2 regions of the Burkholderia stagnalis genome follow, and region 2 is predicted to be linked to the other one. Evidence: riboswitches for the same ligand, from Rfam matches in the RefSeq annotation. Region 2 holds a riboswitch; the other holds the start of a gene.
What was found. Region 2 has a riboswitch for thiamine pyrophosphate ahead of thiC (phosphomethylpyrimidine synthase ThiC). Riboswitches for the same ligand answer to the same signal wherever they lie in the genome.
Positions count from the first base shown of each region.

Region 1: linked by a shared signal. The riboswitch ahead of ABFO07_RS00590 (FAD-dependent oxidoreductase) and the one ahead of thiC (phosphomethylpyrimidine synthase ThiC) in region 2 are both predicted to bind thiamine pyrophosphate.

Region 1 covers NZ_CP156685.1:117,347-120,548, forward strand. Annotated here, with positions in the region: gene ABFO07_RS00580 (thiazole synthase) at 1-568, opposite strand, end outside; gene thiS (sulfur carrier protein ThiS) at 607-804, opposite strand; gene ABFO07_RS00590 (FAD-dependent oxidoreductase) at 840-1,976, opposite strand; TPP riboswitch at 2,196-2,317, opposite strand; gene ABFO07_RS00595 (ABC transporter ATP-binding protein/permease) at 2,591-3,202, shown strand, end outside.
Region 2 covers NZ_CP156685.1:2,910,719-2,913,920, forward strand. Annotated here, with positions in the region: gene ABFO07_RS13460 (molybdopterin-dependent oxidoreductase) at 1-263, opposite strand, end outside; gene ABFO07_RS13465 (cytochrome b/b6 domain-containing protein) at 274-906, opposite strand; gene ABFO07_RS13470 (pentapeptide MXKDX repeat protein) at 1,097-1,363, opposite strand; TPP riboswitch at 1,621-1,738, shown strand; gene thiC (phosphomethylpyrimidine synthase ThiC) at 1,867-3,202, shown strand, end outside.

The DNA of each region.
Region 1 (3,202 bases), 870 kb from region 2:
TGATCAGCGGTACGTCCGGCAGCCGTTCGCGCAGTACGCGCAGCCCGTACGGGTTCACGACGCCCTTGCCGGTGCCGATCGGCGCGCCCCACGGCATCAGCGCCTCGCAGCCGGCGTCGAGCAGGCGCCGGCCGATCACGAGATCCTCGGTGCAATAAGGCAGCACCTTGAAACCGTCCTTGACGAGCTGCGTGGCCGCCTCGATCAAGCCGACCGGGTCGGGCTGCAGCGTGTAGTCGTCGCCGATCAATTCGAGCTTGATCCAGTCGGTCTCGAACACCTCGCGCGCCATGTGCGCGGTGGTCAGCGCCTCGGCGACGGTCTGGCAGCCGGCCGTGTTCGGCAGCAGCGGCACCGCGTGGCGCTTGAGCAGGTCGAAGAAGCCGGCTTCGGCGGTGCCGCCCGTCATCTGACGGCGCAGCGCCACCGTCACCATGCCGGGCCGCGCGGCCGCGATCGAATCGGACAGCGACTGCAGCGACGGATAGCGCGACGTGCCGAGCAGCACGCGGCTCGCGAAGGTTTCGCCGTACAGCGTCAGCGCATCGGCGCAAGTGGGGGACGTCATCTCGTGTTCCTGGAAAGATCGGGGATGCGCCGGGGCCTTCAGCCGCCCGCGACGGGGTGCACGACGTCGAGCTTGTCGCCCGCCGCGAGCGCGCGCGCCGCATGCTGCGTGCGCGCGACGAACGTGCCGTTCAGCGCGACCGCGTACGGCGGGCGCGCGCCGTACGCGCTGAGCGCGTCGGCCACCGTCGCGCCGTCGGGCAGCGCGAGGGTCTGTTGGTTGATCTGGATATCCATGGGCTTGCTTCGTCGAATTCGGGTCGCGGCGCGCGTCAGGCCGGCTGGCGCGCGTCGTCGCGGTGATGAAGGAGATCGGGCCAGCGCGCCGCGCCGCGCCACGCGGCGAATGCGTCCGCGCCGCCCAGCGTGCCGGACAGCGCCGCCTGCGCGAGCGCGGCCGCGGCATGCGCGACTTCCGGCGCGATCATGAAGCCGTGCCGGTACAGGCCGTTGACCGCGAGCGTCGCCGCACCGTCCCAGATCAGCGCCGGGCGATGATCGGGCAGCGTCGGGCGGCACTGCGCATTCAGCTCGAGGATGCGCGCCTCGCCGAACGCCGGATGCACGGAGAACGCGGCGCTCAGCAGCTCCAGCGCGGATCGCACGCTGACGGGCGACATGTCCTCGCCCTCCACCTCGGTCGCGCCGATCACGTACAGGTCGTCCTGCTTCGGCGCGATGTACAGCGGATAGCGCGGATGCAGCAGCCGCACCGGCCGCGTGAGGCCGATGCCGGGCGCATGCACGCGCGCCACCTCGCCGCGGATGCCGCGCAGCGCGGGCAGCGCCGGCTTCGCGCCGAGCCCGCGGCAGTCGATCGTGAAATGGGCGTCGGGCAGGCTGTTCGCGTCGATGGCGACGTGCCAGTGCGTGTCGACACCGCGCTCGGCGAGGCCCGCCGCGAGCGCGCGCAGCGCCTGGCGGTTGTCGAGCTGGCCTTCGCGCGGCAGCAGCAGCCCGCGTGCGAAGCGGCCCGCGAGCGCCGGTTCGGCCACATCCACCTGCGCGCCGGCGAGCGACACGAAGCCACCGTCGAGCAGGCCGGCCGGCGCGTTCGCGCGCACGCGGCGCTCGAACAGCGGCGCCTCGGCGCGATCCGCGTGATGCCAGACGACGAGCGTGCCGTGCTGCTGGAAGAACACCGGCTCGGGGAGTTCGGCGAGCCACTGCGGCCAGCGCGCGAGCGACGCCGCGCCCAGCTCGGTGATCAGCAGTTCCGCGCTGGCCGCCTCGGCGAGCGGTGCGAGCATCGCGGCCGCAACCCACGCGGCGGACTGCTCGCCGTCCGGGCCGCCGCGCTCGTACAGCGCGACGCGGTGGCCGTCGCCCGCGAGCCGCCACGCGATCAGGCGGCCGACGAGGCCGCCGCCCAGCACCGCGAAATCGGGCCGTGCAGTCACGACGCTCATCGCACGCCCTCCTCGCGAAACACATGCCGATGCGGCGCGCACGCGCAAACGCGACCTCGTGCGAACGCACGCGGGGCGGGACAAAAGACTGAAGATTGAACGGTCATTGCATCCTTCCGCAACGCGCAGCGAGCGCGCGTACCCAAAAGGACGAAACCGGCAGCAAAGGCCGGCCGGGCGGGACAGGGCGCTGACAAATGGGGAAGCAGCCAGCGCGGCCCGGCGGGATCGGAAACTTCCCGCGCCGGTATTACCCGGATCGGGTGCGAAGGGTCTCTCTCAGCCTCGCCGCGCCGCCCGGAACACCGCCGGCCACGCACGAAGCACCCCTGTTTCGTCGACGGCCATTAGACCATAAAAGCGGAAACGGCCGCAAACTGTCCCCCGTCGGCAATTTCACCGATGCCGGGCGCCGCTCTGGCACAATGCCCGCAGGCCGGCGCGCGATCGCGCGCCGGTTGCCGTCCTACCGCGGGCCGTTAAGTGCCGTTTAAGACGGGCGCGCCACAATCCGCAGCGCCCGCCGTCATGCGGCACGTTTTGTCCGGCCCGCCTGTTTCGCGGCGCGCGCCCGGCCTCACCGGCGTGCGCGCCGGCCACACATCAGGAAGCACATGACCCAATCGCCCCATACCGCCCACGACGCACCGCAGGACGAGCGCCAGGTATCCGCGTGGAGCCTCGTCAAGCCCTACTGGGTCTCGTCCGAATGGAAGGTCGCGTGGGGGCTGCTCGTCACGATCATCGCGATCAACCTCTGCGTCGTCTGGATCAACGTGCGGCTCAACAAGTGGAACGCGCAGTTCTACAACGCGCTGCAATCGAAGGACGTCCACGATTTCCCGAACCTGCTGCTGCAATTCTCGGCGCTCGCGTTCGCGTTCATCATCCTCGCCGTGTACGGCCGCTACCTGCGCCAGATGCTCGGCTTCCGCTGGCGGCAGTGGCTCACCGAGCGCTTTCTCGGCCAGTGGCTCGGCGATCGCGCGTTCTACCGGATCGAACGCGACCGCCTCGCCGACAACCCCGACCAGCGGATCACCGACGACCTGCAGTCGTTCGCGACGACCACCCTGTCGCTGTCGCTCGACCTGCTGTCGACGGTCGTCACGCTCGTGTCGTTCATCACGATCCTGTGGTCGCTCGCGGGTGCGCTGACGGTCACGCTCGGCGCCACGCCGATCGCGATCCCCGGCTACATGGTGTGGGCGGCCGCGCTGTACGCG
Region 2 (3,202 bases):
TAGGTCGGCGCGAGCCGGTCCGGGCTGAACAGCCAGGCCTGCACGCGGTCGTTCATGCGCGACACCTTCTCGAGGAACGTGTTCACGGATGCATCGTCCTGCAGCGAGCAGCCGGACAGCATCGCGAGGCCGCCGAGCGTCAGGATGCGCCGGTTGAACAGCCGCCGCGACGGCATCGCGAGCTCGCGGCGCACGTCGAGCGCGAGCGCCTGGCGGTCGAGCGTCCAGCGCGTCGGGGCGCGCTTGTCTTCGGGTTCGGACATGATGATCTCCCTAGCGCCCGCGCAGCATCGCGAGCAGCGAGCGCGGCACCAGCAGCGCCATCGCGATATGCACGACGAAGAACGCGACCAGCACCGACATCGCCCAGAAATGCACGACGCGCGCGTTGTCGTAGCCGCCGAGCAGCGTGCGCAGCAGCGGGAACTGCACCGATTTCCAGATCACGAGGCCGGACAGCACCAGCACGACGAGATCCAGGATCGCCGTCAGGTACGCGACGCGCTGCACCGCGTTGTAGACGCTCAGGTCGTCGTGCGCGAGCTTGCCGCGCAGCGCCGCGACCAGGTCGCGCAGCACGGCCGCCGGCGAGACCGGAAAGAACTTGCGCGCGATGCGCCCGGTCGCGAGCGCCATCGTCAGGTAGAACAGCCCGTTGCCGGCGAGCAGCCACATCGCCGCGAAATGCCATTGCAATGCGCCGCCGAGCCAGCCGCCCAGCGTGATGCCGTGCGGGAACGCGAACGGCGGATAGATCGGCGACGCATCGTAGATGCGCCAGCCGGACAGCACCATCACGAGCGCCGCGAGCGCATTGAGCCAGTGGCTCACGCGCACCCACAGCGGGTGGATGGGCCGGGCGGGCGGCGACGCAGCCGCACGGCCCGTGGCGGGAACGGTTTGCATGGTGAAAACTCCTTCGGTGCGCGGCGCGGCCGCGCCAACGGCCTGCACGACGTGTGCGTCCGCGCAGGCCTGTTCGGCCACCTGCGGCACGGCGAGCGTGCACAACGCACGACGAACCGCGCCGACGATGCGTCCGCGCACGCGCCGGCCGCGTGCAGCGCGGTGGCCGGCCACGCGTGCGGACCTCCCGTCAGTTGGACGGGCTCATCTTGTCGCCCTGCATCGGCTTGCCCATCTCGTCGTTCGACATGGCGCCCTTCTTCATCGCGTCCTTCTTCATCGCATGCTTCTTCATGCCATCCTTCTTCATCGCGTCGCCTTTCGCCATCGCGTCGTGGCCCATCGCGTCCTTCGACATCGGCGCCTGATCCTTCGACATCGCGTCGCTCTGCGCGTAGGCGCCCGTCACCGCGAATGCGAGGCCGGCGACACAGGCTGCCATCAGTGCTTTTTTCATGACTTCACTCCAGTACATGGGTTTGAGGAGCCGAATAGACGGACGACGCCACGCGATATGACAGGCCATCGCGAAAAATTTTTTCGCGGCATGCTCAGCAGCCCGATGCTGCATTGCGCCGCGGCGTCCACGCGGCCGCCGCTCCACGTGCGGCGCGCGCCGTGCCACCCACGCATGCCGCGCGATGCTGCGGCCGCGCGCCCGGCACGGAACTGTCCCCGGTTGAAACCGCCGCGAAGCCGGTGTATCGTGTGCGCTTGCTAACGCGGGGGTCCTGCAATGCGCTCGGTCAACAAACCGGCACTTGCGGGTGAGAAATACCCTTTGAACCTGATCTGGGTAATGCCAGCGCAGGGAAGCGTACGGGCTTCGCCGCCATTCCTTCTGACGAATCCCGCCGCCTCACGAATCTCGTCTCCTGCTTAGCTCGCGCCCCACAACAGCTTTGCACGGGGCCCGATCGAGCGCTCAAGCGCCGGTTCGGGTCGCCCACAGGAGATCGCATGAACGCCAATCCGAAGTTTCTTTCCGCCGACGCCCACGTCGACGCCGCAGCCGTCGCCCCGCTGCCGAATTCGCGCAAGGTCTACGTCACCGGTTCGCAGCCCGACATCCGCGTGCCGATGCGCGAAATCACGCAGGCCGACACGCCGACCGGCTTCGGTGGCGAAAAGAATCCGCCGATCTACGTTTACGATACGTCGGGCCCCTATACAGATCCAGACGCGAAGATCGACATTCGCGCAGGCCTGCCCGCGCTGCGCCAGCGCTGGATCGAAGCGCGCGGCGACACCGAGACGCTGCCGGGCCTCACCAGCCAGTACGGCCTCGAACGCGCCGCCGACCCGGCCACGGCCGACCTGCGCTTCCCGGGCCTGCACCGCAACCCGCGCCGCGCGCAAGCCGGCAAGAACGTCACGCAGATGCACTACGCCCGGCAAGGCATCGTCACGCCGGAAATGGAGTACATCGCGATCCGCGAGAACCAGCGCCGCGCCGAGTACCTGGAAAGCCTGAAGGCGAGCGGCCCGAACGGCGCGAAGCTCGCCGCGATGATGGGCCGCCAGCACCCGGGCCAGGCGTTCGGCGCCGCCGCGTTCGGCCCCAATGCGCTGACCGAGATCACGCCGGAATTCGTGCGCTCGGAAGTGGCGTGCGGCCGCGCGATCATCCCCGCGAACATCAACCACCCGGAATCGGAGCCGATGATCATCGGCCGCAACTTCCTCGTGAAGATCAACGCGAACATCGGCAACTCGGCCGTCACGTCGTCGATCGGCGAGGAAGTCGACAAGATGACGTGGGCGATCCGCTGGGGCGGCGACACGGTGATGGACCTGTCGACCGGCAAGCACATCCACGAAACGCGCGAGTGGATCATCCGCAACAGCCCGGTGCCGATCGGCACGGTGCCGATCTACCAGGCGCTGGAAAAGGTCAACGGCAAGGCCGAGGACCTGACCTGGGAAATCTTCCGCGACACGCTGATCGAACAGGCCGAGCAAGGCGTCGACTACTTCACGATCCATGCGGGCGTGCGCCTGCAGTACGTGCCGCTCACCGCGAACCGGATGACGGGCATCGTGTCGCGCGGCGGCTCGATCATGGCGAAGTGGTGCCTCGCGCATCACAAGGAAAGCTTCCTGTACGAGCATTTCGAGGAAATCTGCGAAATCATGAAGGCGTACGACGTGAGCTTCTCGCTCGGCGACGGCCTGCGCCCCGGCTCGATTTACGACGCGAACGACGAGGCGCAGCTCGGCGAGCTGAAGACGCTCGGCGAGCTCACGCAGATCGCGTGGAAGCACGACGTGCAGGTGATGATCGAAGGCCCCGGCC